Regions from separate parts of the Nocardioides sp. NPDC057577 genome, predicted to be linked through region 1. Evidence: riboswitches for the same ligand, from Rfam matches in the RefSeq annotation. Region 1 holds a riboswitch; each other region holds the start of a gene.
The links. Region 1 has a riboswitch for cobalamin ahead of cobN (cobaltochelatase subunit CobN). Riboswitches for the same ligand answer to the same signal wherever they lie in the genome.
Positions count from the first base shown of each region.

Region 2: it holds a riboswitch for cobalamin, as region 1 does, so the genes downstream of both, ACFU7D_RS28515 (ribonucleotide-diphosphate reductase subunit beta) here and cobN (cobaltochelatase subunit CobN) in region 1, are expected to answer to the same signal.
Region 3: it holds a riboswitch for cobalamin, as region 1 does, so the genes downstream of both, ACFU7D_RS21405 (prenyltransferase/squalene oxidase repeat-containing protein) here and cobN (cobaltochelatase subunit CobN) in region 1, are expected to answer to the same signal.

Region 1 is NZ_JBHVGB010000100.1:3,747-18,495, reverse strand. Features, by position in the region: gene ACFU7D_RS18765 (metallophosphoesterase family protein) at 1-695, opposite strand, end outside; gene cobU (bifunctional adenosylcobinamide kinase/adenosylcobinamide-phosphate guanylyltransferase) at 733-1,272, shown strand; gene ACFU7D_RS18755 (adenosylcobinamide-GDP ribazoletransferase) at 1,419-2,186, opposite strand; gene cobT (nicotinate-nucleotide--dimethylbenzimidazole phosphoribosyltransferase) at 2,186-3,235, opposite strand; gene ACFU7D_RS18745 (IclR family transcriptional regulator) at 3,457-4,200, opposite strand; gene pcaH (protocatechuate 3,4-dioxygenase subunit beta) at 4,285-5,061, shown strand; gene pcaG (protocatechuate 3,4-dioxygenase subunit alpha) at 5,058-5,603, shown strand; gene ACFU7D_RS18730 (lyase family protein) at 5,612-6,883, shown strand; gene ACFU7D_RS18725 (alpha/beta fold hydrolase) at 6,883-8,034, shown strand; gene ACFU7D_RS18720 (phytoene desaturase family protein) at 8,044-9,492, shown strand; gene ACFU7D_RS18715 (GNAT family N-acetyltransferase) at 9,503-10,066, shown strand; gene ACFU7D_RS18710 (MFS transporter) at 10,071-11,318, opposite strand; gene ACFU7D_RS18705 (winged helix-turn-helix transcriptional regulator) at 11,434-12,348, shown strand; cobalamin riboswitch at 12,326-12,470, shown strand; gene cobN (cobaltochelatase subunit CobN) at 12,503-14,749, shown strand, end outside.
Region 2 is NZ_JBHVGB010000266.1:78-4,842, reverse strand. Features, by position in the region: gene ACFU7D_RS28525 (hypothetical protein) at 1-31, opposite strand, end outside; gene ACFU7D_RS28520 (ribonucleotide reductase N-terminal alpha domain-containing protein) at 51-1,748, opposite strand; gene ACFU7D_RS28515 (ribonucleotide-diphosphate reductase subunit beta) at 1,763-2,761, opposite strand; cobalamin riboswitch at 2,886-3,104, opposite strand; cobalamin riboswitch at 3,194-3,377, shown strand; gene ACFU7D_RS28510 (FecCD family ABC transporter permease) at 3,518-4,492, shown strand; partial or broken gene ACFU7D_RS28505 (ATP-binding cassette domain-containing protein) at 4,489-4,765, shown strand, end outside.
Region 3 is NZ_JBHVGB010000129.1:5,588-17,514, forward strand. Features, by position in the region: gene ACFU7D_RS21360 (HAD family hydrolase) at 1-190, shown strand, start outside; gene ACFU7D_RS21365 (glycoside hydrolase family 65 protein) at 187-2,832, shown strand; gene ACFU7D_RS21370 (DMT family transporter) at 2,863-3,747, shown strand; gene ACFU7D_RS21375 (hypothetical protein) at 3,868-4,125, shown strand; gene ACFU7D_RS21380 (alpha/beta fold hydrolase) at 4,122-5,045, shown strand; gene ACFU7D_RS21385 (ECF transporter S component) at 5,047-5,844, opposite strand; gene ACFU7D_RS21390 (ABC transporter ATP-binding protein) at 5,841-7,415, opposite strand; gene ACFU7D_RS21395 (CbiQ family ECF transporter T component) at 7,412-8,527, opposite strand; gene ACFU7D_RS21400 (hypothetical protein) at 8,524-9,165, opposite strand; gene ACFU7D_RS21405 (prenyltransferase/squalene oxidase repeat-containing protein) at 9,159-10,232, opposite strand; cobalamin riboswitch at 10,298-10,442, opposite strand; gene ACFU7D_RS21410 (hypothetical protein) at 10,486-11,127, shown strand; gene ACFU7D_RS21415 (NYN domain-containing protein) at 11,135-11,890, opposite strand.

The DNA of each region.
Region 1 (14,749 bases):
GGCATGCCCTCTTCAGCGGCGTACGCGATCTCGGCCTCCGCGTCGTAGGGCACCCGGACCCACTGGATGCCGAACGGCGCCTCCTGGTCGCTGTCCATCACGCCCTCGAGGATGACGTAGACCGGGGTCGGGTCGCTCATGCAGTTGCCGACGCTGCCGGTGTTGAAGACCGTGCGCCGGTCCCGGTCGGTCTCGTAGTAGGGGTCGTGGGTGTCGGCGTAGCCGACGATGTCGGGCTCGGGCCGGTCGAAGCCGGTGGCCTCGGTGTTCTGGAACAGGCCCAGGAACTCCTGCTCGTCGTGATCGAACCTGACCCGGCGGTGGACGGTCTCCTCGGAGGCGTGGAAGAGCCGGATCCGGCGACCGCTCATCGTGAAGTCGTGACAGAACGGGAGCGTACGCAGCCACTCGGCCTGCTCCCACGCCTGCAGCCGCCACCACATCAGCCCGACCGCCTCGCGGCCGAAGTCGGGTTCGGGGGCGAGCAGGAAGTCCTCCCAGTTGCCGAGGATGTTGACCTCGCACCGTTCCCGGCAGATCTCGGCGACCTCGCGGCCTCGCGGGCCCTTGCCGACGTAGTCGCCGAGGTTGAAGATCCTGGTGATCCCACGTGCCTCGATGTCCGCGAGGACGGCTTCGAGGGCGGTGAGATTGCCGTGTACGTCCGAGATCAGCGCGATGCGCTCTGGGGTCATGGGTCGCAGGCTATGCGATGACTGGGAGACTGGCCCGGTGAGGATTCTGGTGACGGGTGGGGTGCGGTCGGGGAAGTCGCGGCATGCCGAGTCGCTGCTCGCGGCAGCGCCCTCGGTGGCGTACGTCGCGCCGGGGCCGACGCTCGAGGAGGAGCCGGATCCCGACTGGGCCGCACGGCTGGCCTCGCATCGTTCCCGGAGGCCGGAGGGGTGGCGGACGGTCGAGGCGAGGGATCTCGCGGGGGCGCTGGCCGACGGTCTCGCGGCCGGTGATGCGGTGATGGTCGACTGCCTGGGCACCTGGCTCACCGCCGTCATGGACTCGCGCGGGCTGTGGGAGGCCACCTCGGAGGAGGCGACCGCTGCGGTCTCGGCGCTGGTCGACGACGCGGCCGCGGTCCTCGGCCGGGACAACGGCGACGTGGTGCTGGTGACCAACGAGGTCGGCCTCGGCGTCGTGCCGGCCCATCGCTCGGGCCGCCTCTTCCGCGACCTGCTCGGGCTGGTCAACCAGCGACTGGCCGCGGCCTGCGACGAGGTGCACCTCGTCATCGCCGGACGGGTGCTGAAGCTCTAACCCCTCCCCCGTCGGTCGAGCCGCGAGGCCGCCTGCGGCCGAGCGTGTCGAGACCAACACGGTCCCATCGAGCGCGGAGCGCACCGTGTTGGTCTCGACACGGATTCGCTCGTTCCTCACGAATCCGGCTCGACCAGCGGGGGGTGTCAGGCCAGGGCGACGAGCAGCACCGCCAGCGCCGCCTCGACGGCCGCACCGAAGACGTCGCCGGTCACTCCCCCGAACCGCCGGATCGCCCGCAGGACGAGTGCGCCGACGACGGCCGCGGCAAGAGCGACGGCGAGGGCTCCTCTCCACCACGGCAAGCCGGCCCAGGCGCCGGCGCCGACGAGCGCGGCTGCGACGACGGCCCAGACGAGAACGGTGACGAAGGGTGGCAGGGTCTGGGTGAACGTACGCCCGAGGCCGTCCTCGCGCGCCGGCCGGATGCCGCGGGTGCAGCACAGTGCGAGGGCCGCTCGCGAGGAGCAGACGGCGACGGCGACGAGCACCGCGGAGCGTACGGCCTCGCCGTCCAGCACGGAGGCCAGCGCCGCCACCTGGAGACCGAGGACGAGGACGATCGCGGTGACCCCGGCCGGGCCGGAGGTGCCGGTCTTCATGACCGCCAGCGAGCGCTCGCGGTTGTAGGAAGCGGCCATCCCGTCGACCGTGTCGGCGAGGCCGTCGAGGTGGAGCGCCCGGTTGCCGACGACGACGGCGCCGATCGCGAGCAGGGCGGCGACCGAGTGCGGTAGCCCGGCGAGCTGCCCCAGGAGTGCGATAGCGCCGGCACCCAGTGCGAGGGGCAGCGCGGCCAGAGGCGCGACCGCCATCGCCACCGCGGCCCGACGGCGGTCGACCTGCTCGGGAGGAGGCACGGGCATCGCGGTCAGCGTGCCGACCGCGAGACGCCAGGCGTCCCGTACGAGCATCAGGCAGGGTCTCCAGGAGCGAGCTCGGAGAGCAGGGCGACGTCGCGCAGCAGGGCGACAGCGCTGCGTACGACTGGGACCGAGGCGACCGCGCCAGAGCCCTCGCCGAGCCGCAGGTCGAGGTCGAGCAGCGGCACCAGGCCGAGCTTCTCCAGGGCCATCGACTGAGCGGGCTCGGTGGAGCGGTGGCCGGCGGCGAACCAGGCCGCAGCGCCGGGCTCGATCCGGTCGGCGGTCAGGGCGCAGGCGACGCTCATCAGACCGTCGAGGAGGACCGGGGTGCCCTGGCGGGCGGCCTCGAGGAGGTAGCCGGTGGTCGCGGCGAGGTCTGCGCTGCCGAGCGCGGCGAGGGTCTGGATCGGGTCAGCGGTGCGTTCGCCGGCACGAGCGAGGGCGGCGGCGATCACGTCGGCCTTCAGACGCAGCGCGTCGTCGCCGATACCGGTGCCACGACCGGTGACCTCGCTGGCGGGAAGCCCGAGCCCGGCGGCCACCATCGCGGCCGCAGGGGTGGTGTTGCCGATGCCCATGTCGCCGCTGATCAGCAGCTCCGCACCGGCCGCGATCTCCTCACGGGCCACCGCGGCGCCGGCCTCCAGCGCGCGCGAGGTCTCCTCGGCGGTCAGCGCGTCCTCGAGATGGATTGCGCCGCTCCCTCGCCGGATCTTGTGCCGGGTCAGCGCCTCGCGGGTCGTCGCGTCGAGATCCTCGAACTCCTCGTCGACACCGAGGTCGAGCACCCGGACCTGGACGCCGTGGGCCTTCGCGAGCGCACTGACCCCGGCCCGACCGCCCAGGAACGTACGCACCATCGCGCCGGTGATCGCCGGCGGGAACGCCGAGACCCCGTGCTGGGCGACGCCGTGGTCCCCGGCGAAGATCACCAGGCGTACGTTCTCGACCGGCCGCGGCGGCACCTCGCCCTGGCACGCGGCCACCCAGACCGCGAGCTCTCCCAGGCGACCCAAGGCGCCAGGAGGCGTCGCGAGGGCTCCTAGGCGCTCGGTGGCAGCGCGGCGTACGTCTTCGTTCGGGGTCTGGATCGTCACTCGCGCAAGGTACCTCACCCCGGCACCGCCCGCTCCCGCTGGTTGAGCCGCGAGCGCCAGCGAGCGTGTCGAAACCAACACGGCGCCATCGAGCGCCGACGGACCGTGTTGGTCTCGACACGCCTCCGCCTAGCGGCTCCGGCGGCTCGACCAGCGGGGGACGACGGCTCGACCAGCGGAGACGGCTCGACCAGCGGGGGACGACGGATCGACTACCGGACTCAGGGGAGGGCGCGGGCGACGCCTTGGGCAGCGACACGAAGGGCGGAGACGAGGCGGAGGCGGTTGCGGCGGAGGTCGGAGACGACGATGCCGAGGGCGCCGACGACGCCTGCGCCGGTGGTGATCGGGACCGAGACCGAGCAGGCGCCGAGGGTCATCTCCTCGGCGGTGGTCGCGTAGCCCTCGGTGATCACCCGGTCGAGCTGGCGCCGCAGCAGGCCGGGGGTGGTGATGGTGTGGCGGGTGAACGGCCTGAGCGGGCCGGCCAGCACCCGGTTGCGTACGTCCTCGGGCGCATGAGCCAGGAGCACCTTGCCTACGCCGGTGGAGTACATCGGCAGGCGCGAGCCGACCGAGGAGACGATGGGTACGTTGCGGGTGCCGCGCAGGGTCTCGAGGTAGAGCACGTGGTCGTCCTCGCGAACGGCCAGGTGGACGGTCTCCAGCGTCGCCCCGTAGAGGTCGTGGAGGAACGGTGCCGCGACCGAGCGCAGGTCGGTCGCGACCGGGGCGAGCAGGCCGGCGTCCCACAGCCGGCGCCCCACCACATAGGTCCCGTCCATGTCCCGCACCAGAGCACCCCACTCGACCAGCTCGGCGACCAGGCGGTGGGCGGTCGGGAGGGAGAGGTCAGCGCGCGCGGCGAGCTCGCTGAGCGTGAGCCGGCGATGGCCGGCGTCGAAGGCGCCGATCAGACCGAGGACGCGCGAGGCGACCGTGCGCCCTCCGCTGCCACCTGCCATGAGCCCCACCTCTTTCCATCAGACCTTTCGCTCAGCGGAAGTCCGTGCTTTCATCGTACGCCTCCGCCACCTAGCGTTCGGAACGTGACAGCGACCACCGAGACTCAAGCCGACCTCTCGGCCGAGATCGCCGAGCTCGAGAAGCTCAGCATCGAGGCAGACGCCGAGGGTCAGAACGTACGTCAGCCCCTGCTGGACTACCCGCCCTACCGATCCAGCATCCTGCGCCACCCCACCAAGGACCCGCGCCACGCCGACCCCGAGACCATCGAGCTGTGGGCCCCGTGCTTCGGGAACTCCGACGTGGACCCGCTCGAGGCCGACCTGACCATCGCCGGCAGCAACGAGCCGATCGGCGAGCGGATCACGGTTAGCGGCCGCGTGACCGACGGCGAGGGGCGCCCCGTACGCAACCAGCTCGTCGAGATCTGGCAGGCCAACTCCGCGGGTCGCTACATCCACAAGCGCGAGCAGCACCCGGCGCCGCTCGACCCCAACTTCACCGGTGTCGGCCGCTGCATCACCGACTCCGAGGGTCGCTACCGGTTCCAGACGATCAAGCCCGGCCCCTACCCCTGGGGCAACCACATCAACGCCTGGCGGCCGGCGCACATCCACTTCTCGCTCTTCGGGCGCGCCTTCACGCAGCGGCTGATCACGCAGATGTACTTCCCCAGCGACCCGCTCTTCGCGCTCGACCCGATCTACCAGTCGATCACCTCCCAGCGGGACCGTGACGCCCTCGTCGCGGCGTACGACCACGACCTCTCCACCCCCGAGTACTCGATGGGCTACAACTGGGACATCGTCCTGACCGGCCCGAGCCGCACCTGGACCGAGCCCGAGGAGGGCGACCTGTGAGCACCGTCCCGACGCCTGGCCAGACGATCGGCCCGTTCTTCGGCTACGCCCTGCCCTACGAGGGCGACGCCGACCTCGTACCGCCGGGCAGCGCCGGCTCGATCCGGCTGCACGGCCATGTCTACGACGGTGCCGGCAACCCGATCCCCGACGCGCTGCTCGAGATCTGGCAGACCGACGCCGAGGGCAACATCCCGCAGGCGGAGGGTTCCCTGCACCGCGACGGCTGGACCTTCACCGGCTGGGGCCGCGCCGACACCGACCCGAGCGGTCACTACACGTTCTCGACGGTGCTCCCGGGCGCTTCTGATGAGGGCAGGGCGCCGTTCTTCGCTCTCACCGTGTTCGCCCGAGGTCTGCTCGACAGGCTGCACACCCGGATCTACCTGCCCGAGCACCCCGCCAACGCCGGCGACACCCTGCTGGTGTCGCTGTCCGAGGACGAGCGTGCGACCCTGGTGGCATCGGCGGACGCAACCGGGTTGCGGTTCGACATCCACCTCCAGGGCGACCGCGAGACCACCTTTCTCACCTACGGCTGAGGAGTCGAATGTCGCTGCTGTGGCCCGGCGAGGAGCGCGCCGGGGATCTCTTCTCCGAGGCGGCCTATCTCGCTGCGATGGTGCGGGTCGAGGAGGCCTGGCTGGCCGCGTCCGTCTCCTCCGGGATCGCCCCGGCACAAGCACGTACGCCGCTGGCCGACCTGGTCTCCGCGGACGACGTCCGGGGGCTCGCCGAGGGTGCGGAGGCAGGGGGCAACCCGGTCATCGGCCTCGTCAAGCTGCTGCGTGGCAGGCTCGACGGTGAGGCCGCCCGGTGGCTCCACAAGGGCCTGACCAGCCAGGACGTGGTCGACACCGCGCTCGTGCTCTGCCTGCGTGATGTCCTCGATCGCGTCGAGGACGAGCTCGGCGCGCAGGCCGCTTCGCTCGTCGGGCTTGCCCGGGACCACCGCGCCACGGTGATGTCCGGACGCACCCTGACCCAGCACGCGGTGCCGATCACCTTCGGGCTCAAGGCCGCGACCTGGCTCTCCGGGCTGAGCGATGCCGCCGAGGCCCTCCGCCGGACGCGTACGTCGCTGCCCGCCCAGATCGGGGGCGCGGCCGGCACCCTGGCGGCGGTCGTCGGCCTGGCCCGGCTCCGCGGTCTCGGCGATCCCGTGGCCGCCGCCCAGGAGGCGGCCACGACCGCGGCGACGAACCTCGGACTGACCTCGCGAGCCCCCTGGCACACCAACCGCGCCCCGCTGACCGCGGCCGCCGACGCGCTGGTCACCGCGGCCGACACCTGGGGCCGGATCGCCACCGATACCACTGTGCTGACCCGCCCGGAGATCGGCGAGCTCGCCGAGCCGGCCGGTGAGGGACGCGGTGGTTCCTCGACCATGCCGCACAAGTCCAACCCGGTGCTCTCGGTCCTCATCCGTCGCCACGCACTCGCCGCTCCCCCGCTGGCCGCGACCCTCCACACCGCGGCAGCGAGCTATGTCGACGAGCGCCCCGACGGTGCCTGGCACGTCGAGTGGGAGACCCTGTCGACCCTCGCCCGCCGCAGCGCCGTCGCCGCCTCGCAGACCACCGAGCTCCTCGCCGGGCTCCGCGTCGACGCCGCCCGGATGCGCGCCACCGCCGAGGCCGCGGTGGCTGACCTGCTGGCCGAGCAGCGGTCGCTGACCGGGTTCGTGGGAGGCGAAATACTCGCCGGAACCGATGCCGCGACCGGTCTCGACGCCAATTCTCTTGAGTCCAGCCTCGGCGCCACCGACGCCCTCATCGACTCCGCGGTCGCCCGCGCCCACGAGATCTGGAAGGACCTGTGATGACCCCGAGGATCACCCCCGTCGAGCTGGCCGGAGACGCGAGCAAGCCGATCCTGGTCGTCGGCCCGTCACTGGGCACCTCGATCACCGCGCTCTGGTCGGCCACCGCCGAGCTGCTCGCGGACAGCTTCCACGTCATCGGCTGGGAGCTCCCGGGCCACGGCCACGGCGCACCCACCGGCGAGGTGTTCTCCATGGCCGACCTCGCGGCGGGCGTGCTCGCCTGCGTCGACGGGGTCCTGGCCGACCGCGGCGAGCGCCACGGCACCTTCGCCTACGCCGGCGACTCGGTCGGCGGAGCCGTCGGCCTCCAGCTCCTGCTCGACGCACCCACCCGGGTGAGCGCCGCGGTGCTCACCAACACCGGCGCCAAGATCGGCGAGCCCGAGGGGTGGCACGACCGGGCGGCGACAGTCCGCAAGGCCGGCACCGCCTCCCAGATCGCCGGCTCCACCCAGCGCTGGTTCGCCCCCGGCTTCCTCGAGCGCGAGCCCGCCCGGGGCGGTGCCCTGCTCCACTCGCTGCGCGACGCCGACGCGGAGAGCTACGCGCTGGTCTGCGAGGCGCTGGCGGCGTACGACGTCCGCGGCCGGCTCGCCGAGATCGCTGCGCCGGTCCTGGCGATCGCGGGAGTCGACGACGCCCCGACCCCGCCTGCCTCGCTCGAGGAGATCGCCGTCGGGGTGCGCAACGGGCGGCTCGTCAGCCTGGATGCCGTCGGCCACCTCGCCCCCGCCGAGGCGCCGCACGCCGTCGCCACCCTGATCACCTCCCACGTGCGGGCCTCGGACCCGGCCTACGCGGCCGGGATGAACGTACGCCGTCAGGTGCTCGGCGACGACCACGTCGACAGAGCCACCGCCGCGATCACCGACGTCAACCGCGACTACCAGGACCTGATCACGCGCTACGCCTGGGGCACGATCTGGACCCGCCCCGGCCTGGCCCGCCGGGACCGCTCGATCGGCGTGCTCACCGCCCTGGTCGCCGGGCGCCACTTCGAGGAGCTCGAGTTCCACCTCCGCGCCGCGCTCACCAACGGGCTGACCCGCGAGGAGATCATCGAGGTGCTCCTGCAGACCTCGATCTACGTCGGGGTACCGGCGGCCAACACCGCCTTTGCCGTCGCCAACCGGGTCCTGAACGAATAGTTTGTCGACGTGACCCGCACCGCGACCGTCGTAGGCGCCGGACCCAACGGCCTGGCGGCTGCGATCGTGCTCGCGCAGCGGGGAGTGAGGGTGACTGTCCTCGAGGCCGCGGAGACCATCGGCGGCGGTACGCGCACCGCCGAGCTGACCCTGCCCGGGCTGCGCCACGACATCTGCTCGGCGATCCACCCGCTCGGGGTGGCCTCGCCGCTCTTCCGCGAGCTGAAGCTGGAGAGGTACGGCCTGACCTGGCGCTTTCCCGAGATCGAGCTCGCCCATCCGCTCGATGAGGGCGAGGCCGCGCTGCTGCACCGTTCGGTCGAGACGACGGCTGCCGGGGTCGGCGCCGACGGGCGGCGCTGGGAGCAGGTTTTCGGCCCCGTCGTACGCGACTTCGACTCGATCACCGACCAGATTCTCGCTCCGCTGCTTCGCCTGCCGAGGAGGCCGCTCCGGATGGCCGGCTTCGGGATCCGGGCCGCCCCGCCGGCGACCGTGCTCGCGCGAGCGTTCCGGGAGGAGAAGGCGAGGGCGCTCTTCGCGGGCTGCGCCGCGCACGCGTTCCAGCCACTCGACCGGCCCGGCACCTCGGCGGTGGGCACGATGCTCGTGGTCAGCGGGCACCGGCACGGGTGGCCGGTCGCCGAGGGCGGCTCGCACTCGATCACCCTCGCCATGGCGAGGCTCCTCGAAGAGCTGGGCGGCACCGTCGTCACAGGGGTCACGGTCCGCAGCCGCGCCGACCTGCCCGAGGCGGACGTCACCCTCTTCGACACCAGCCCCGGCGGCTTCGCCGACATCGTCGGGGACGCTCTGCCGCAGCGCCCACGACGGGCCATGCGGCGGTGGCAGCTCGGACCCGCGGCGTACAAGCTCGACCTGGCAGTACGCGGCGGGATCCCCTGGCGCGACCCGCAGGTCGGGCGCGCGGGCACCGTGCACCTCGGCGGGACGATCGCGGAGGTGGCATCGAGCGAGCAGGCGATCGCTGCCGGCCGGATGCCGGAGCGACCGTTCGTGCTGGTGGGGCAGCAGTACGTCGCCGACCCGTCGCGCTCGGCCGACGGCCTCAACCCGGTCTGGGCCTACGCCCAGGTCCCGCACGCCTACGGGGGCGATGCGACCGACGCGGTCCTGGCCCAGATCGAGCGTTTCGCCCCCGGCTTCCGTTCGCAGATCGTCGACACCCACGTCACCACGCCGGCCGACTATGCCGCGTACAACCTCAACTACGTCGGCGGTGACATCGGCAGCGGCGCCAACACGCTGCGCCAGCTCGTCATCCGCCCCACCCTCGCCACCTACGAAACCGGCATCCCGGGGATGTTCCTGTGCTCCGCGGCGACGCCGCCGGCGCCGGGCGTCCACGGCATGTGCGGCTACCACGCCGCCCGACGGGCGCTGCGCCACCTCGGTCTGAACCAGAAACCAGGTGCCGGCGGCGTACCTCCTGGTTAGCCTCTCGCTCATGCCCCAGGCGATCCTGCACACCGAACGGCTCGAGCTGGTCCCGCTGAGCGAAGAGCACCTGCCGTTCCTGGTCGAGCTCAACTCGGACCCGGTGGTGCTGCGCCACCTGTTCACCCGCGCGCTCACGCCTGCGGAGACCGAGGAGCGGATGCACCGGTGGATCCGAGTGGCGAAGGAGACGGAGGGGCAGGGCAAGTGGATCGGTCATTCGGCCGGTGAGGCCGTCGGGCTCTACATGTTCGAGCCGCCCGACAGCCCGCCGCGCACCGATGCCGCCGAGCTGGGCTACCGGCTTCCGCAGCGCCACTGGCGCAAGGGCTACGCGAAGGAAGGCTCGCTCGAGCTGCTCCGTCACGGGTTCGAGGACCTCGGCGTCGACCGGGTGATCGCGCAGACGATGGCCGTCAACGACGCCTCGCGCGCGACTATGGTGTCGGTCGGGATGAGCTTCGTACGCGCCTTCCACGAGTCCTTCGAGGAACCGCTCGCCGGGCACGCCGACGGCGAGGTCGAGTACGAGATCACCCGCGAGGCCTGGCTGGTGTCCGAGCAGAGCAGATAGGGCCTCACCTGTCAGCGGCGGACAGGCCGACCTTCGCTCCCGGTTCCTCGAAGTCCTCGAGGTTGCGCAGCGTCCGGATCGGGCTCTTCCAGAGGACGACTGGTCCGAGCAGGAGCACCGCAGCGGATCCGAGGAGCGTGAGACGGGGACCGATCAGCTCCGCGCTCAGGCCGGCCACGAGGCTGCCGACCGGAATGACTCCCCACGACACGAACCGCACGGTCGCCATCACGCGTGAGAGCAGCTCCGGCGGGCTGGCGACCTGCCGGTAGGTCCGGGTGACCACGCTGCCTGGCACGACGCTGCCGGCGAAGAGCAGGTTTCCGGCAGCGAAGCAGACCCAGCCGACCCAGCCGCTGCCGAGCGGGATCACCGCTGCCCCGATCGCACCGAGCAGGCCCTCGAACATCAGCACCCTGGCAGAGCCGAATCGACGAACCAGCCAGGGTGTGATCGCGGCGAAGACCAGCGAGCCGATGCCCTCGGAGGCGAGCAGGATGCCGACGAGACCGGGCGGGGTGTCGAGCTCGTGGACCAGGTAGTAGGCGAACAACGCGAGCTGAACCCCGCATACGAAGTTGACCACACAGGCCCACCACGTGGCCGGCGCCATCACCGGGTGCCGGGTCACGAACCGCCAGCCCTCGGCCACCATCGATGCGATCGACTCCGAGGTGTCGCCCTGGGGCTGACGACGCTCGGGAAGCCGTTGCAGCAGGATCGCCGAGCCGAGGTACGAGAGGGCATCGACGAACAGCGCGGGGACGGCGCCGATCACCTGGACAAGCACACCGCCGAGCGACGGCCCACCCAGCTGGGTCGCGGCGTGAGTGCCGGAGATGAGGCTGTTCCGGCTGGTCAGCTGCTCTTTCGGGACCACGCTCGGCAGGAACGTCGTATTCGCGGCGAAGAAGAGCACCTCGGCGAAGTTGACCGCGAGTGCGACGACCAGCAGCTGAACCAGCGTGAGGCCACCTGCCCACCACACCAACGGAACACTGAGGATCGCGGCGGCGCGCGCGAGATCCGCGAGGACCTGTACGCGGCGCAACGGGAGTCGCTGCACGATCGCGCCCGCGGGCAGGCCGATGAGGATCCAGGAGAGATACCCGGCCGCCGCGAGCAGCCCCATCTCGAACGCGCTCGCCCCCAGCACCGTCACCGCGGTCAGCGGCAATGCGACGGCAGTGACCGCGGTCCCTACGCCGCTCAAGGTGCCGGCGGACCAGTAAAGCCAGAATGACCGCGCCACGCGGCGTACCTCTTCCATCCGAGCCCTTCCGGGTGAGTTCCAAATTGGAACTATATGCAACCATGTATGCGTCGAGGCCGCCACCCGAATTGCCCGACCGACCAAGGAGACGCCGATGCGCCGCGATGACCTCACCGACGCCGACTGCGGGATCGCGCAGGCGCTCGGCGTCATCGGCGACTGGCAGAGCCTGCTGATCGTGCGCGAGTGCGCCGCCGGGGTGACCCGGTTCGACGGCCTGGTCCGTGAGCTCGGGCTCAGCCGCCGCGCGCTCACAGAGCGGCTCAACTCGCTCGTCGCCGACGGCGTCCTCGCCAAGCACGCCTACACCGACCGCCCGCTGCGCTACGACTACCAGCTGACCGGGCGCGGCCGCGGGCTACTGCCCGTCCTGGTCGCTCTCCAGGAGTGGGGAACGCGGTACGTCATGGGCGACGGCACCCTGACCGCGACCGCCGGACCGGACGAGGAGCGCCGCCTCGAGGACCTGCTGGGCACGACGCCGCCGGACGTCGAGATCACCTCGCACCGCGACACCCGCCTCCACATGACCGGCGAGGACACCTGGACCGTCGCCTTCTTCTTCCCCGGTGCCTATGCGCCGAAGAGCCACGGCTACCCCCCGGGCTGGGGCGATATCCCCGGGACCCGGGGCTGCACGCTGGAGTGCCAGACCTACGCCGAGCACTACTCCGACTTCACGACGCTCGGCGCCCGCGTGGTCGGGGTGAGCACCCAGCGCCCCGACCAGCTGGCCGCGTTCGCGGAACATGCCGACCTGCCGTACGACCTCGCCTCGGACGCCGACGGGGTTGCCGCAGGCGCCTACCGGCTGCCGGTCTTCCGTGCCGGCGGCGCTGACCGGCTCAAGAGGGTCTCCCTTCTCCTGGACCCGGCCGGCGTCGTGCGGCACGTCCAGGCCCCGATCACCGACCCGGGCGGATCAGTCGAAGACATGCTCACTGTTCTCCGCGAACGAACTTCCGCCACCGACGCTACCGGCCCGAGGACGCAGCAGCCCAGGAGGTAGGCTGCGAGCACGCTCGTGGCGCAGGAACCCGGTGAGAGTCCGGGGCGGTTCCGCCACTGTGATGTCACTCCCAGGATCGGGCGTGACACAGCCAGACACTGGCCGCGGGCTATCCGACCGATCGACGGGGCGAGAACCCCTAGGAGGACCCGGCATGGCCGACCCTGCACGCGTACGCATCGCCCTTCTGTCCACCTCGGACACCGACCTGCTCTCGGCCCGTGCCAGCGGCGCCGACTACGCCTGGGCGAACCCGTCGCGGGCGACCGACCTCGAGGCCGTCGTGGCCGGCGTCGACCTGGTGGTCTTCCGGCTCCTCGGCTCGCCGACGGACCTGTGGGACGGGCTGAGGGCCGTCAAGGAGCGCGGCACCCCGGTGGTCGTCCTCGGCGGCGAGCAGCAGCCGAGCGCCGAGCTGATGGAGCACTCCACGGTCCCGATGGGTGTCGCCGCGGAGGCACACCGCTATCTCGCCGAGGGCGGACCGGGGAACCTCGCCCAGCTGCACGCGTTCCTCTCCGACACGGTGCTGCTGACCGGGTTCGGGTTCGAGCCGCCGGCGGAGGTGCCCGCATGGGGGTTCGCTGAACGTGTTGGTCTCGACACGCCTCCGCCTAGCGGCTCCGGCGGCTCGACCAGCGAGAAGGCGCGGATCGGGGTGCTCTACTACCGCGCCCACGAGACCAGCGGGAACACCGCGTTCGCGCACGCGCTGGCCGATGCCATCGACGCGACCGGAGCGGCCACCGGCGTACCCGTCTTCGCGGGCTCGCTCCGTTCTGCCCCCGACGACCTCTACGAGGCGCTCGGCACCCTGGACGCGCTGATCGTGACCGTGCTCGCGGCCGGCGGCTCGGTCCCCGCCTCGGCGAGCGCCGGTGGCGAGGACGAGGCCTGGGACGTGGAGCGGATGGCGGCGCTCGACATCCCGGTGCTCCAGGGCCTGTGCCTGACCAGCTCGCGCGCGGAGTGGGAGGCCTCCGACGACGGCGTCACGCCCCTCGACTCGGCCAACCAGATCGCGATCCCCGAGTTCGACGGGCGGATCATCACCGCGCCGTTCTCGTTCAAGGAGCTCGACGAGCAGGGTCTCCCCCACTACGTCGCCGACCCCGAGCGCACGGCCCGAGTGGCCAGGATCGCGGTCAACCATGCCCGGCTGCGACACACCCCCAACGGCGAGAAGCGCCTCGCGCTCGTCCTCTCCGCCTACCCGACCAAGCACGCCCGCATCGGCAACGCGGTCGGCCTCGACACCCCGGTCTCCGCGATCCGGATGCTCCGTCGCCTCCGCGAGGAGGGCTATGACCTGGGCACCGACAACGAGGTCGTACGCCTCCTCGACGGGGTTGACGACACCGCTGCCGGCGATGCGCTGATCCACGCGCTGATCGCCGCGGGCGGTCAGGACGAGGAGTGGCTGACCAACGCGCAGCTGACCGACGCCCACGTCCGGATCTCGAAGGCAGACTACGACGAGTGGACCAAGGATCTCCCCGCTGACCTGCGCGAACAGATGGTCGAGACCTGGGGTCCGACGCCGGGCAACCTGTTCGTCAACGACGACGGCGAGCTCGTCCTGGCCACCCTCCAGGCCGGCAACATCGTCATCCTGATCCAGCCGCCGCGCGGGTTCGGCGAGAACCCGGTGGCGATCTACCACGACCCGGACCTTCCCCCGTCGCACCACTATCTGGGCGCCTACCGCTGGCTGGAGAACGGCTTCCGCGCCGACGCCGTCGTCCATCTCGGCAAGCACGGCTCGATGGAGTGGCTGCCCGGCAAGAACGCCGCGCTCTCGGCGTCCTGCGGCCCGGACGCGGCCATCGGCAACATGCCGCTGATCTACCCGTTCCTGGTCAACGACCCCGGCGAGGGTGCCCAGGCGAAGCGCCGTGCGCACGCCACGATCATCGACCACCTGGTGCCGCCGATGGCGCGCGCGGAGTCCTACGGCGACATCGCGCGGCTGGAGTCGCTGATGGAGGAGTACGACCGGATCTCCTCCATGGACCCCGCCAAGCTGCCCGCCATCCGTGGCGAGATCTGGCAGCTGATGAAGGCCGCCGAGCTCCACCGCGACCTCGGCATGGAGGAGCGGCCGGAGGACGACGACTTCGACGACTTCATGCTCCACATCGACGGCTGGCTCTGCGAGATCAAGGACGCCCAGATCCGCGACGGGCTGCATGTGCTCGGTGCCGCGCCGGCGGGTGAGGCCCGCGTCAACCTGGTGCTCTCGATCCTGCGCGCCTCGCAGGTCTGGGGCGGTGTCGGCGGTGCCGTGGCCGGCCTGCGGGCGGCGCTCGGGCTCAAGGAGGGCGCCGACACCCGCGCGGTCGACGAGATCGAGACCCAGGCTCGCGGCCTGGTGGAGCGGATGGACGCGGCCGGCTGGGAC
Region 2 (4,765 bases), on a different contig from region 1:
CCTCAGTGGTCGGGTTCTCGTTCATGCTCATGCCTCTCCGTCGAACTGGGTCAGTTGGTGCGGGTCTGCTTGCTGGCCTGGATCCCGGCCCGCGAGCGCAGGTAGTACAGGCTCTTGATGTTCGGGTCGAGCAGCGCGAGCTTGTGGATCTTGCTGATGTATTGAGGCGTCGCGTCGGCCTGGAAGAACAGGTTCAGCGACTGCGACTGATCGATGTAGGCCTGGCGGTCCGAGGCCCGGGCGAGCAGGATCTCCTGGTCGATCTCGTAGCCGGTCTTGAAGACGTCCTTCTCGTGCTCGTCGAGCCAGGTGACGTGCTGCACGGAACCGCCGTTGTCGATGATGTCGGAGATGTGCTCCTGGTCGTAGACGCCGCGCTCCTTCATCACCTCGACGAGGTTCTGGTTGGCTCGCGGCATCTCACCGGCCGAGGTGGTCTGGTTCCAGACGTTGGCGACGTACGGCTCGATGCCCTGGCTGGTGCCGCCGACGATCACCGCGGTGCTCATCGTCGGCGCGATCGCCATCAGGTGGGAGTTGCGCCGCCCGACGCACCACTCCGGGATGCCCGCGGCCGAGCCCATCCACCTCGACGCGGCGTCCGCGCTCGACGAGATCCGCTCGAAGATGTCCTTGTTGAGCGCCGCCGCCTTGTCCGACTCGAACGGCACCCGCTGCTTCTGCAGGTAGTCGTGGTAGCCCATCACGCCGAGCCCCAGGCTGCGGGCCTTCTCGGTGTAGCGCACCGCCCGCTCCAGACCACGGATCGTGCGGGCCTTGCGCAGGAACGCCTCGGCGACCGCGTCCAGGAAGACGGTCGCGACGTACGCCGTGTCCTGGTCCTTCCACTCGTCATAGGTCGACAGGTTCAGCGAGGAGAGCACGCAGGTGTAGGAGTGGTCCTCGTCGGAGAAGAGGGTGATCTCCGAGCACAGGTTGGAGGCCTTGTTCTCCAGCCCGTTGGCCTTGTAGGACTCGGTCTGGGCCGCGTTGACGGTGTCGACCTTCCAGATGTAGCCCTTGCCGAGCACCACCCGGATCTTCAGCACCCGCTGGTAGCGCTCGAGCGCGTCCTTGTCGCCGGCCAGCATCCGGTCGATGAACGCCTGGCTGAAGATCCAGCCGATGTTCTTGTTGGCCGGCTCGCGGAAGATCAGGTCGGCGAGCTCGTAGAAGTCCGGGTGGTCCACCGGCAGGTAGCCCGCCCAGGAGCCGCGCCGGGTGGCGCCCTGGCTGATCTGGTTGGTCATCTCCACGAAGTTGCAGAAGACCGGGACCACGCCGTTGGCCTTGCCGTTGTCGGAGAACTTCGCGCCCCGGGGCCGGACGTCGCCGAGGTAGGCCGAGGTGCCGAACCCGTTCTGCGACAGGATCGCCGCCTCCTTGAGGGTCTCGTAGAAGCCCCAGACCGAGTCCTCCACGTAGGAGCCCTCGCACGAGACCGGCAGGCCGCGGTCGGTGCCCAGGTTGGAGAGCACCGGCGTCGACGGCGAGAGCCAGCCGTTCCAGATCGCCTCGAAGAACGGCTCCTGCCAGGAGACGCCGTCCTCGCGGGGGTACATCTCGTCGGCGAGGTCGCCGGCGGTGGCCGCGATGGTCTCGTAGCGCTCCCGGACGCTCTGGTCGGCCACGGTGTATTTGGCCTTGAACATCGCGTAGCCCGCGGTGGTCATGAAGGCGGGCACGGTGCCCGAAGCCTGCAGCGCCTTGCGCTCGGCGGAGAGTGCTTCCCAGCTGTTGTCACTCATCAGGCTGTTACTCATTAGAAGCTGAACTCCGTCTCGCCGATGTTGCGGTTGTATTCGTTGCCGGTGACCTGGAAGAAGTCGTGGAACTGGGTGCCGTTGATGCCGCTGTAGAACCACTCGGCGATCGGGTTGTCCTCGACCCCGAACAGCGGCTCCATCCGCATGTTCTCCAGCGTCATGTCGACCCGGGACTTCACGAAGGCCTCCAGGTCGGCCTGGTCGATGCCGGTGATGGGCCCGTGGGCGAAGAGCATCTCGACGATCCGGGCCTCGTGGGCGTAGAGGTGCTCGGCGACGCCGCGGACGCGCTCGAACAGGTCGGAGCGCTCGGCCTCGAACTTGTCGGCCGGGACGGTGGCGGCGTACTCGTCCAGGGTGGTGTTGAACAGCCAGGCGCCGCCGGTGGCGTGCAGGTTCTCGTCGCGGGCGGAGAAGTTGATGCCGCTGATCACGTTCTGCAGCAGGTTCTTCCCGCCGGACTGGAAGTGCTTGAGGAAGGCGAAGTTGGAGTAGAGGACGCAGTTCTCCATCAGCGTGAAGACGCTCAGCGCGTAGAGCAGGTCCTCGTCGGCGATCGCGTCCCACACGAAGGCGATCCGCTCGGCCAGCACCGGGTCGTTCTTGTAGGAGTCGTAGAACTCCTCGGTGTCGATCATCAGGGTCTTGTTGAGCTTGGCGTAGAACGGCGCGTGCATGTTCAGCTCGGCGAACGAGAAGGCGTTGGTCATCATCTGGACCTCAGGCCGCGGGAAGGAGTGGAAGAGCCGGTCGCCCCACACCTCGCCGCCGAGGATCAGCTCGTAGATGGTGAACAGTTTCAGCGTCGTCTTGACCGCGGCCTGCTCGGCGTCGGTCATGTTGACCAGGAAGTCCTGCTTGTCGTTCTCGACCGGGATCTCCTCGGCCGTCCAGAAGATGCTCCGCTGCTTCTTGGCCAGGTCCTCGGCCATCGGATAGTCGAAGACGTACGCCGACTTCTCCGTGCGGATCGGTAGACCCTCGGTGTCGATCAAGCCCCATGCCCCCTTGTTCAGGCGGGCCCCGCGGCCCGCTGGATGTCTCGTGCATCCGTGCCGGGGCAGGAGAGGACGGCGTCGTACGCTCGATCCCCTGACCTTCCCTCGAGGTCGCGGACCCCACCATGAGGTGGGCACTGGCAGGTCTTCGGACTCGTGGGCGTCATCGTGCTCGGTCCTAGTGGCCGTCGCTTCCCAGGAGCATGGCTTGCTCCCAGTGCTTCGTGACGGCGGTCGTTCCCACTCACCGCTGCGGGGCAGTCCCGGACTCACACCGGGTTCCCTCTTGCCTCTCCCGCCCCGTCGCCGAGGAAGGAGAACCAGCTGCGAGGACCACTATATGCGGGAATTACACCAATGCAACTTCCTAGATCTTGTGCTTCGCCGTGTCGTCGGAAACATCCCCGGCACCGGTTCGGCGACCCGTGCTAGCCTCGGCGCCGAGTCGAACGCATCCTGATGGATGCCAGGGAACTCCGGTGTGAATCCGGGACTGGCGCGCAGCGGTGAGGGCGACGGCGATGCTGAGAAGCCACTGGGGACGAGTCCCTGGGAAGGCGGCCTCGCCGGGTGAACCCGAGTCCGAAAACCTGTCGGCTCAGATGTACGTCACGGCCCTCGCGACCAGGGTCCAGAGGACCTGAGAGGCCGACCGCCGTGGAAGACCGTGCCCGTGCTCGCGCCCGTGCTCGTGCCGGGAGACGACGCGTCCCGTTCCTACCGCTGGTGGCCGGGTTGCTGCTCGCCTCGGCGATGAGCGTGGTGGCGTCCCTGGCGTTCGGCTCCGAGCACATCCCGCTGACCGAGGTCGTCGCCACGGTCACCGACCGGCTCGAGGGGGAGGCCACCGGGAGATGGGACGTGATCGTGTGGGAGCTGCGGCTGCCGCGCGCGCTGATGGCGCTCGTCGTGGGCGCCGGGCTGGCCGTCGCCGGCGCCGGCATGCAGACCCTGGTACGCAACCCGCTGGCCGACCCGTTCCTGCTCGGCATCAGCTCCGGTGCAGCCGTGGGGGCGACGGCGGCGATCACCACCGGCGCCCTGGTCGGCTTCGGGATCTACGCGGTCTCGACCGGTGCCCTGCTCGGAGCGATCGGGGCAGCGCTGCTGGTCTGGCTGGTGGCGACCGCGCAGGGCGGACTGACCCCGATCCGGCTGGTGCTCTCCGGGGTGGTGCTCTCCTCGGGGCTCTCCGCGATCGCCTCCTTCCTGGTCTTCGCCAGCGACGACCCGCGGGCCGCGAACTCGGTGATGTTCTGGATGCTCGGCAGCGTCGGCGGCGCCAGCTGGGAGAAGTTGTGGGTGCCTGCGATCGTCGGTCTCGTGCTTGCCGCCGGGATGCTGGCGCTGCACCGGTGGCTGGACGCGCTCGCCGCCGGGCCGGAGACCGCGGCAGCGCTCGGCGTCAACGTCGCGGCGCTGCGCGGCGCCCTGTTCGTCGGCCTCTCGGTGCTGGTCGGGGTGCTGGTCGCGGTGAGCGGCGGGATCGGGTTCGTCGGCCTGATCGTGCCGCACGCCGCCAGGCTGCTCGTCGGGGCCCGGCACCGGGTGGTGCTCCCGGTCGCGGCGCTGGGCGGCGGGCTCTTCCTGCTGTGGGTCGATGTGCTCGCGCGGATGGTGGCCCGACCGCAGGAGATCCCGCTGGGGGTGGTCACCGGCGTCGTCGGTGCACCGCTCTTCCTGCTGCTGATGGGCCGGAGCCGCTACCGGTTCGGTGGTGAGCGATGAGTGGGCGCGGCGGCGCGGGGCCGGTGCTGCGGCTGCGCGGGGTCGGGGCCCGTCTGGGCGAGCGTGAGGTGCTGCGCGATGTCGACCTCGACGTACCTGCGGGGACCAGCCTCGGGATCGTGGGCGTGAACGGGGTGGGGAAGTCGACGCTGCTGCGCATCCTGGCCGGCGTACTGCGGCCGAGCACGGGACAGGCCCACCTCACCGACGACTCCGGCCGGCTCCAGGAGATCTCCCGGATCGGCTCGCGCGAACGCGCCCGCCGGCTTGCGT
Region 3 (11,927 bases), on a different contig from region 1:
AGCCACCCCGAGCGAAGCCGTCGTCCTCGAGGACGCCGTCTCCGGGGTGCGCGCCGGCAAGGCAGGCGATTTCGGGCTGGTCGTCGGGGTGGATCGTGGCGCCGGCCACGACACCCTCACGGCCGCCGGCGCCGGTCTTGTCGTTTCCGATCTCGACGAACTCGTCCCTGCTCAAGGAGCACAGCAGTGAGAACCAACGTCGGCCCGAACCCCCTGGACCGGGCCCGTTACCCCATCGACCCGTGGCGGCTGGTGGAGACCAGCTACTCCCCCGACGACCTCGGTCTGACCGAGACGATCTTCAGCGTCGCCAACGGCTATCTCGGCATGCGCGGCACCCCCGAGGAGGGTCGCCCGACCTACGCGCACGGCACCTTCATCAACGGGTTCCACGAGACCTGGCCGATCCGCCATGCCGAGAACGCCTACGGCTTCGCCAAGACCGGCCAGACCATCGTCAACGCCCCCGACGCCAAGATCATGAAGATCTACGTCGACGACGAACCGCTGACCTTCGGCACCTCCGACCTGGAGGAGTACGAGCGGGTGCTCGACTTCCGCGAGGGTGTGCTGCGCCGACACCTGGTGTGGCGTACGCCCTCGGGCAAGCGGGTCGCGATCAAGTCGACCCGGATGGTGTCGATGACGCAGCGGCACCTCTCGATCCAGACCCTGGAGATCACGATGCTCAGCGGCGCGGCGCCGATCGTGATCTCCTCCCAGCTGCTCAACCGGCAGGACGGCAAGGACGAGTACCACGTGCCGTCGGCGGCGCTGGGCGAGGGCATGGACCCGCGCAAGGCCTCCGCCTTCGACACCCGGGTCCTGCTCCCGCAGATGTCGGTCGCCGACGAGGAGCAGATGACCCTCGGCTACCGGTGCGCCAACTCGGGGATGACGATCGCGGTCAGCGCCGCCCACCAGATCGACACGCCGGACCCGGTCGAGACCGTCGTCCGTGCCGAGGACGACCTGGCCAAGACGGTCTTCAGGGTCGACGCGACCGAGGGCAGCACGCTGCGGGTGCAGAAGACGGTCACGTACCACACCTCCCGCGGGGTGCCGGTGCGCGAGCTGGCAGATCGCTGCGGACGTACGCTCGACCGGGCGATCCGGCTGGGCGTCGGCCACTTCGAGCGCGACCAGCGCAACTGGTACGACGAGTTCTGGTCCGCCGCCGACGTCGAGATCTCCGCCACCGCAGACGACGACGCCGAGGACATCGCCGCGGCCCAACAGGCGATCCGGTTCAACCTGTTCTCGCTGGCCCAGGCGACGGCGCGCACCGACGGCCTCGGCGTCCCCGCGAAGGGCGTCACGGGCTCCGGCTACGAGGGGCACTACTTCTGGGACACGGAGTGCTACGTCGTCCCGTTCCTCTGCTACACCCAGCCCGAGGTCGCCCGCAACGTGATGCACGCCCGCTCGGTGATGCTTCCCGCGGCCAGGCAGCGGGCGCTGGAGATGGCCGCGAAGGGTGCGCTGTTCGCCTGGCGCACCATCAACGGGCAGGAGGCCTCGGCCTACTACGCCGCCGGCACCGCGCAGGTGCACATCGATGCCGACATCGCCTTCGCGCTGATGAAGTACGTCTACGCGACCGGTGACATCGGCTATCTCATCCGTGAGGGCGTCGACATCCTGGTCGAGACCTCGCGGATGTGGGCCGATCTCGGCTTCTGGCGCCACAACGGCGAGCCGTCCTTCCACATCCACGGGGTGACCGGGCCGGACGAGTACACCACGGTGGTCAACAACAACCTGTTCACCAACGTGATGGCCCGCTACAACCTGGAGAAGGCCGTCGAGACCATCGAGATGCTCCGGGCGGACTACCCGCGCGAGTATGCGCAGGTCATGGGCCGGCTCGACATCTCCCCCGACGAGGTCGACGAGTGGGGTCGCTGCGCCGCCGCGATGCACATCCCCTACGAGGAGGGGCTCGGCATCCACCCGCAGGACGACAACTTCCTCGACCGCGAGGTGTGGGACCTGCCCAACACCCCCGACGACGTACGTCCCCTGCTGCTGCACTACCACCCGCTGGTGATCTACCGGTTCCAGGTGCTCAAGCAGACCGACGTGGTGCTCGCCCTCTTCCAGCAGGGCAACCGGTTCACCCCCGAGGAGAAGCGGGCCGACTTCGAGTACTACGACCCGATCACCACCGGCGACTCGACGCTGTCGGCGGTCGTGCAGTCGATCGTGGCGGCCGAGGTGGGCTACCAGGACGACGCGCTGCGCTACTTCTACGACGCGCTCTACGTCGACCTCCACAACATGCACGGCAACACCGTCGACGGGATGCACATCGCCTCCACCGGGGGTGTGTGGGGCGGGCTCGCGTTCGGCTTCGGCGGGATGCGCGACTACGACGGCAAGCTCTCCTTCGACCCGCGCCTGCCGGTGGAGTGGGGCTCGCTGGTCTTCCGGGTGCAGTGGCACTCGACCCGGATGCAGGTCGCCGTCACCCGGGACCAGATCGTGTTCACCGTCGTGGACACCCCGGGCGAGGAGTTCGACATCCCGATCAGCGTTCGCGGGGAGGAGTTCGTGGTCTCGAAGGGATCGCCGGTCATCGTGCCGCTCGCCGACCAGGGACCGCGGATCGGCGCCCACATCGACGAGGAGCCGCACCGCGGCATCCGCCCCGACGGATCGCGGATCACCGCCACCGTGCCCCCGCCGATCCCGCCGGAGATCTACGAGCAGGACCACACCGAGCACGCCACGATCCCGAACGACTCCGTGCGCGGGTCCGAGCGGCTCGCGGAGGAGGCCAACAAGGCCACCAACCTGTCCAACGTCTCGCAGGCGGACTCGGCGCAGTAGCGGGTCTTTACGTCGTTCTAGACTGACCGGGTGGTCATAGCTTCCTCTTTCCGGGCGAGGCTGGCCCACCCGGTCGTTCTGGTTCTGATCGGGATCGCGTCGGTGCAGGTCGGCGCGACCTTCGCGAAGTCGCTCTTCGACGAGGTCACCCCGACGGCCATGGTGTGGCTGCGGCTGACGCTGTCCGCGCTGATCCTGCTGGCGATCACCCGGCCCAGGGTTCGCGGTCTCTCGCGCCGCGACTGGCTGGTCGTGGTCGCCTTCGGGGCCTCGCTCGGACTGATGAACTGGGCCATCTACCAGTCCTTCGCCCGGCTCCCGATCGGGATCGCGGTCACCATTGAATTCATCGGTCCGCTCACGATCGCGCTGGTCACCTCGCGTCGGGCCCGCGACCTGGTCTGGGTCGCGCTGGCCGCGGCGGGGGTCGTGCTACTCGGCCTCGAGCCCGGCCGGATCTCGGTCGTGGGCGTGCTCTTCGCGCTGTTCGCGGGGGCCTGCTGGGCTGCGTACATCGTGCTGTCGAAGGCGACCGGTGCCCGCTGGGAGGGGCTCGACGGGCTCGCCCTGGCCTCCACCGTCGCGGCGGTGGCACTGACACCTGCGGCGATGGCGTACGCGGACGGGCTCGGCTCTCCGCACGTGTGGCTGGTCGGGCTGATCGTGGGCCTGATGTCGTCGGTGATCCCCTACTCCCTCGATCTCGTCGCCCTGCGTTCGATCAAGTCGGGGCTCTACGCGATCCTGATGTCGCTGGAGCCGGCCGCCGGCGCTCTGGCCGCGATCCTGATCCTCCACGAGGGGCTCTCGGTCCTGCAGTGGCTGGCGATCGCCTGCGTCGTGGTGGCCTCCGCGGGAGCGACCCGCACCGGGAAGCCCGAGCATCACGTGCCGGCGGAGTCGACCCCGGTGTAGTGGGGCGTTTCACACAAGCGACATCGGAACGTCACTGACTCCGAACGTCGGGGTCACTACAGTTTGGTGACAACTCCCCCTCCGCCGCCCGGTCCGCCGCCTGTCCTTGGAGTTGCTCCGTTGTCGACCATCACCGCACCCGTACACACCCCTGCCGTCGCCCAGGTGGCCGCCCTCCTCGCCGCACGCACCGCGGGGCGAATGGTCGGCCCGTTCGTACGACCGATCCAGCTGCTGCTCGCCTGGCCGGTGACCTCCCAGCTCGCCGCCCGGCACAACGCCAAGGCCGCCGAGGAGGCCATCCTGCTGCGGCGTGCCGAGCGTGAGGACGTACAGAACTATCTCCAGCTGCTCGCTTCGGAGAGAATGTCCGCATGAATCTACCGCGGGCGATGGCCGAATCGACGGTCGCGTTCCGTGACGTGCTCTCCGACGACGGCACCTTGATCCGTGCCTGGACCAACGACCCCGAGGGCGTGATCGAGGGGCCGACGGTGCTGCTGTGCAACGGCCTCGGCACCAGCCCGTGGAACTGGCCGGCGCTGCTGCACACCTCGTGCGGCGTACGCGTCGTCTCCTGGCAACACCGTGGCACCTCCGGTTCGGCGCGGCCGAAGGACCCGGAGCAGACCACCTCGAGGCACTTCGCCGAGGACGCGCTGTCGGTGATGGACGCCTTCGCGCTCTCCCGGCCGGTCGTGATGGGCTGGTCGATCGGGGTCAACACCGCTTTCGAGCTGGCCGCGGACCATCCCGAGCGGGTCTCCGGCGTCTTCGGTGTCGCCGGGGTGCCCGGGGACACGTTCAAGTCGATGCTGGGACCGCTGCGGCTGCCCGCCCCTGCGGCCGCGATCGTGACCCGCACGGCCTCGAGGGTGCTGCGTCGCACCGGCTCCCTGATCACTCCCCTGGCTGCACGCCTGGACCTCGGTCCGCGGGCGATCGAGGTGTTCTCCAAGGCCGGCCTGATCGGCAAGGTCCCGGATCCCGAGCTCGCCGCGGCGGCGCTGGCCGAGTTCCTGACCACCCCGGTCGAGTGGTACTTCCACCTCGCGCTGCGCACCTCGCAGCGCCGTTCGGTCTCGCTGCGCCGGATCAAGGTGCCGGTCGTGCTGGTCGCGGGCACCCGCGACCTGATCGCAGGGTCGCGCCACATGTCGCGGGTCGCCGCCGGGGTCAAGAACGGCACCTACGTCGAGCTCGAGGGCACCCACTTCGTACAGATGGAGCAGCCCGACCGGGTCCACCAGCTGCTGCTCGCCTTTCTCGCACGGGTCGCCGAGCACCAGCGCGTCTGACCTACCCGGTGGTCGAGCCTGTCGAGCGGACGACCCCGGTGACCGTGGCCCGACGGGCGACGCGGCGCAGGGTGGCGAGCACGGCGGGCCCGAGCAGGGCGATGGCGACCGCGGTGGTGATCGCGCGCACGGTGTCCCAGCTGCTGGTCGAGGTCACCAGGGTGTAGCGCAGGAAGGTCGCCAGGTTCTCGCTGAACTCTGCACCCGGCTCGTAGGAGAGGTTGCCGCTCGCGCCGGGCACCGTGACGCCGGTGAGCAGCGGCCAGCCCTGCAGGTTGAGGAGGAGCCCGTAGGCGTAGGAGGCGAAGACCCCGTACGCCGCCAGCAACCCGATCTCCCGGCGGCCGCTCGCCCGCGGCAGGAGCCCGGCCCCCATCGCCACCCAGGCGGCGCCGATCATCTGGTAGGGCAGCCACGGTCCGACGCCGGCGGTCACGAGCGCGGCGACAAACAGGCTGGTGCAGCCGAGGACGAACCCGAAGGCCGGACCGAAGACCCGGCCGCCGAGGATGAGCATGAAGAAGACCAGCTCCACCCCACCGGTGCCGGCGGAGATGGCGCGCAGGACGGCCTCGATCGCGCTGAGCACGCCGAGGACCGCGATCATCCGGGTGTCGATCCCGCCCGTGGAGAGCTCGCTCAGCAGCACCACCAGCATCAGCGGCAGCAGCGCCAGGAAGATGAACGGCGGCTGCACCCGGTCGTAGCCGTGGAGCAGCAGCGGCCACCCGAACATCATCAGCCCGGCGACGGAGATGATCGCGAGCAGGACCGCCGTGCGGGGCGAGAACCTGATCATCCCTCGCCCACCGCCTCGACGATCTCGCGTACGGTCAGCCGGCCCGGGCCGAAGACCTTGCTCACCTGCGGCGCGAACGCGGGCGACTCGGCCGTGACGGTGCGTACGTCACCGGCGGAGACCACCTCGCCGTCGGCGAGCACCACCACGTCGTCAGCGGCCTCGGCGACGAACTCGACGTCGTGGGTCGCCACCAGGACCGTCTTTCCGGCTCCGGTGAGGTCGCGAAGGATCTCCGAGAGGGCCTGCTTGGCGGTGTAGTCGAGGCCGCGGGTGGGCTCGTCGAGGAGCACGACCGGCGGGTCGGCGCTGAGGATCAGCGACAGTGCCAGCGCCAGGCGCTGACCCTCGGAGAGGTCGCGCGGGTGCTGGTCGTCGGGGATGCCCGGGACGAGGCTGTCCAGGATCTCCCGGGTCCGTGGGCCACCGGCGTCGCACTCCTCGGCCACCGTCTCCAGGTAGAGCAGATCGGCCGCGGTCTGCGGCAGCAGCCCGACGAGGGCGCGCCGCCGTTCCGGGTCGAGGGCCGCCGGATCCTTGCCGGCCACGGCGACCGACCCGGCCAGCCGTTTCTGGGTCCCCTGCAGCGTCCACAGCAGCGTCGACTTGCCCGACCCGTTGCGTCCCATCAGCGCCGTCACCCGCCCCGCGGGCAGCTCGATCGAGACGTCGTGCAGGACCGGCCTACGTCCTCGGGTGACGGTGAGTGCGCTGGTCGAGCCGCCGGAGCCGCTGGGCGGTGGGGGCGTGTCGAGTCCGACACGGTCAGCAAGCGCCACACCTCTCGCCTTCCGCTTGGCGTCCCGCACGGTCAGCGGCAGCGGCGACCAGCCGAGCTCGCGGCCGAGCTCGACGAGCGGCGGCACGATGGGCGAGGTCTCCAGGATCTCGGCAGGGTCGCCGACGGCGACGGAGCCGTCGCCGACGAGGAGTGCGATGCGGTCGGCGAAGGGTACGACCCGCTCGAGGCGGTGCTCGGCGAGCACGACGGAGGTGCCAAGGTCGTGCACCAGCCGGGTGATGGTGGCGAGCACGTCCTCGGCGGCGGTGGGGTCGAGGGCGGAGGTCGGCTCGTCGAGCACGACGACGCGCGGGTGGGTGGTGAGCACCGAGCCGATCGCGACGCGCTGCTGCTGCCCTCCCGAGAGCTCCCGCAGCGACCGCTGCCGGAGCTCGGCGATGCCGAGCAGGTCGAGGGTCTCCTCCACCCGGCGCCGCATGGTCGCCGGCGCGAGGCCGAGCTGCTCCATCCCGTAGGCGAGCTCCTCCTCGACCGTGTCGGTGACGAACCCGGCCACCGGGTCCTGGCCGACGTAGCCGATGATCCCGGCGCGCTCGCGCGGCGGGCTGTGGACGATCGAGGCCCCGTCCAGCCGGACGTCACCGTCGAGCACGCCACCGGAGAAGCGCGGCACCAGGCCGGCGAGCACACCGAGCAGCGTCGACTTCCCCGAGCCGGTCGGACCGGAGACGAGCAGCAGCTCGCCCTCCTCGATGGTGAGGTCGACGTCCTTGAGCACGTGCTCGGAGGAGTCCGGCGGGGTGAACGTGATGCCTCGCAGGTCGATCATGCGACTGCCTCCTCGTGAACGCGCGACGATGCCGGTGGCGGGGCGGCGACGGCCGGGACCAGCCCGACGAGCACACCCAGCATGGCGCTCAGCGTGACGGGCGGCACGGTACTCACTCCTGGAAAGGCGACCGGGACCTGATCACGGGCGATCCACCAGCCCACGGCGCCGACCACGATCCCGCTCGCTGCCACCACGACCTCCGGCCAGCGCCATCGGTCGGGCCGGTAGACGGTCCGCGTCACCCGGCGGCCCGCGAGCGCCAGCCCTGCGGCCGCGGTGCCGACGCCCAGGCTCAGCATGGTGACGGCCAGCCACCCGGGCGTGGTGCCGTCCAGCACCGCGTAGACACCGGCGCAGAGCCCGACGAGCGAGACGAGCATGAGCACCGAGGTGATCCGCCGGGTGGCGACCGGGACGCCGGCCGTACGCCCGTAGCCGCGCGTGTCCATCCCCGCCGCCAGCGCCATCGACCGCTCCAGGGCGTCCTCGAGCACCGGCACCAGGAAGCGCCGCAGCCGCTTGACCTTCCCGGTCGCACCGGCACGCAGCCGTTGCGCGGCACGCACCCGCTGCACCGACTCGGCCAGCTGCGGCAGCACCGTCACGGCGACCACGACAGCGGTGCCGACCTCGTAGAGCGCCGGCGGAAGCGAGCGCAGCAGCCGCTTCGGGTTCGCCAGCGCGTTGGCCGCGCCGACGCAGATCACGATGACACCCAGCCGCATCCCGTCGTAGAGCCCGGCCAGCAGCGCTTCCCGGGTGAGCGGCCCGAGCAGCCGGATCCCCAGCACCCACTCCGGGAGGGGGATCTCGGGAAAGTCGATGAGCACGTGACCCGGCACGGCGCCGAGAAGCACCCGGAAGAGCACCCGGGTCACGACGATGAACACCGCGAGGCCGACGTAGAGCCGGAACGCCTTCGCCCACGGCTGCTCACCGCGGCGCGCGGCGACCACGACCGACACGACCCCCACCACGAGCAGGAGCAGCAACGGATTGGTGGTGAAGGAGGCGTACGCAGCCATGCCGATCGCCCACACCCACCAGGCGACGGGGTGCAGATCACGGGGCAGGCGCGCGACCGCAGCCTCACGGAAGAGGTCGCTCATCGTCGTCGCCACCACACGACTCCGGCGACGGTGAAGAGCGCGAGGATCCCCGCGGGCGCGATCCAGGCGGGCAGATGCTCGGCCTCGGAGGCCGAATCTGTCGATTCCTCCGGAAATAACTCCGGCGACGGGCTTGAGGGCGCCCCCACAGCATCCCCAAGATCCGTCGCCGGAGCGGTAACGACATCGTCGTCTATCCACGTGAACGCAACACCCTGCCCGGAGGTCACGCTGATTTCGGTAACATTTCTGGAGGCGTAGCTCCAGGCCCCCGATTCGTCGGTGATCCACAGCGACCAGTACGCGTCGGCAGGCGGCATCTGGGCGCAACCGGCGGTTTTCGGTCGCTCATCGACGCGACATACGACGCTGGGCATCGAGGTCACATAGGTGAGCGGATGTCCGGCCTTCTCGAAGAGGTCGGCGCCGGTGTCGCCCTCCTCGGGCTGGACACAGGTCACCTCGGGGCCGCCGCCCAGCGCGTTGGGCTCGACGACGACGGTGACGCCGTCGCACCCCTCGGCGACAGCGACAGCGACAGCGACAGCGGCAGCGGATGCGGAGACGGGCGTGAGGACGGGTGCGGTGGCCCCGGCAAGGATCGCCAGGGCCACCAACGAGGACCGCAGGATCAGCACGAGCTCTTCGCGGTCGCGTCCTTGGGCAGGAAGACCAGCGACGGCAGCGCCTGGGCGGCCGCGAGGCGATACATCCCCTCGGACTCCTTGGTCAGCCCCTTGGTGTTGCCCTCGGTCAGCGCGGCATCGTCGTAGGCCACCGCGCCGGCGTCGTCGCCGCAGGTCACGACGTGGTCGGCGACCCAGGTCGCCGCCTTCTCCGCGGCCTCGGTCTCACCGGCGCGCCCGAACGCCCACCCGGCCAGGCCGGTGGTGTTGGAGTTGGCGACGTTGCCGGTGGCGGCCTTGAACGAGCCGTCCTTCGCCTGGGTCTCCTTGAGCCACTCCACGCCTGACTCGACGGCCTTCTCCGCCTCGGGGGAGGCCACACCGGACAGGGCGATCAGCGCGAACGCGGTGGCATCGGCGTCCGGGACGGCCTTCGGGTCGGCGTCGCAGGTCTGGTCGGCGGCGGTGGGGTCGGCAGCGAAAGTGACCCGGAACCACCCCTCCTCGCACTGCTGCCCGGCCAGGAACCCCGTCGCGGCCGCGGCCTTCTTGCTCTCGGCGTTGTTCAGCGCCCACACGGCGTACGACTGTCCGATGGTGTTGGAGTAGTCGGCCGCCTCCTTGTTCTTGGGGTCGAGCTCGTCGGCGATGCGGCCGTTGGCGGCGACGGTGCCCTCGAGCTGCTTCAGCAGACCGGGGTCGGTGGCGTCCACGTTCTGCTGGAGGACCAGCGCCTTCGCGGTGGCCCCGGCCGAGGTGACGGTGCCGAACCCGGGCGAGGTGTAGGCCTTCTTGTTCGCCATCACGGCCGAGGCGATCGTGGAGAGCTCCTCGTCGTAGCCGCCGACCTCTGCCAGCGCGATCCCGATGTCGGCGCTGAGCCCGAAGTCGTCGGTGCCGTACTGCGCGTTGTGGGCAACACCCTCCGGCGCCTGGGCCACGAGCCAGTCGGCCACCGAGGTCGACACCTTGGCGTCGTAGGCGGACTTCTCCCCCTCCTCGATGGCTTTCTCGCCACAGCCGGCGAGCGAGGTGAGGGCGAGGGCGGCGGCGATGCCACCGAGGACGGTCTTCTTCATGGTTCCTTCCGCGCTGTTCGTCGGGAAGGCCCAGGGCCGACCCGCTGCTTTCCACGACAGCGTCAGGTCAGTACGCGTCCGTCGGCAGGTGCTCCGGCTCGCCCAGCACACTCGGTGCTCGGGCCTACGGTTGCGGGTCAGCGCCGGGATTCGACCGGCTTCCCCCACCACGGCGTGTGTTGATTGAGTGGCAACATCTTATGCCTGGCAGGGGCCGCTTGCGGGATCGCCGATGAGCAGTCACTCTGTCCCCATGCGCCACAGGATTCTCGGCCTTGTCGCAGCGTCGATCTCGGCCACCCTTCTCGCTGTCCCCGTATCCCCGAGCGCTGGTGCGGCACCGGCGCGGACATCGGTCACGTACGCCGATCTGGTCGCCATGTTCGGCGAGAAGGTCGGCGACCGACGGACCGTCGAGACCGGTCTTCCGAGCCTCAACCGCGCCATGGCCGACGCCGACATCACCACCGCCTACCGCCAGGCCGCCTATCTGACCACCCTCGCCAACGAGAGCTCCTTCCACCACGACGCCAAGGGCCCCCACGACAAGCGGAAGTACGCCGGCCGCGGCTACATCCAGCTGACCGGCGAGGCCAACTACTCCGATGCCGGCACCTACTTCGACATCGACCTGCGCCGCCGCCCCGAGCTCGCCCGGTCGCTGGACTACAGCGCGCCGATCTCGCGGTGGTACTGGACCGTCGCCCGTGACATCAACCCGCTAGCCGACGCTCTCGACATGGGCGCGGTCAACGCGGCGATCGGCTACCCGCGCAACAAGGAGGAGGACACCGAGCGCTGCCGCGAATTCAAGGCCGCGCTGAAGCACCTCAACGGGTCGGTGCCCAAGGGCATCAGATGCGCCCGCCCCGCCTCCGTCGCGGAGACCCGCTAGACATACGTCACTTCTTGGTGCGCTTGTCGCTGACCGCGATCGCCGAGGTGCCCTCGTCCTTGAGCTCGAAGAGGTCGATCGCCTTGATCAGCTTGGTCCAGGTGGCGTATCCGTAGTTGCGCGGGTCCTCGGAGGACTGGTTGCGGATGCGTGAGACGACCGTTCCGACCAGGGCCCAGCCGTCGTCGTCGGCGGCCGCGGCGATGGAGTTGCGCAGCAGCTGGATCAGCCGGGCGTTGCGCTTCAGCAGCTGCCCCGAGGTCGCCGAGGACGGCTTGCGGGCAGGCGTGGCGCCGGCCTCGGCGTCGGCGTCGGTCTCCTCCTCGGAGCCGCCGAGCTTCTCCACCACGGTGAACCGGGTGCAGGCGCTCTTGAACGGCGCCGGCGTCTTCTCCCTGCCGTAGCCGTAGACCGCGCGCCCCTTCTCCCGCAGGTAGTGCACCAGCGGCGTGAAGTCGGAGTCGGAGGAGACCAGCGCGAACGCGTCCGGGATCGCCGCGTGCAGCAGCTCGACGGCGTCGATCGCGAGCGCCATGTCGGAGGCGTTCTTGTGCGCGGTCAGGTCGAACTGCTGCATCGGCCTGATCGCGGCATCGTGCAGCTCCTCGATCCAGCCCTTGAGCTCGGACTTGGTCCAGTTGCCGTAGGCCCGCCGGATCGTCACCTCGCCGTACTCGGCCAGGTCGTTCAGGATCGCGTCGATCTTGGACGCGGGGGCATTGTCGGCGTCGATCAGCAGGGCGATGCGGAAGGGCTCGGTCACGCGGACAGTCTGGCAGGTCGGGTTGTGAAGCTGAGAG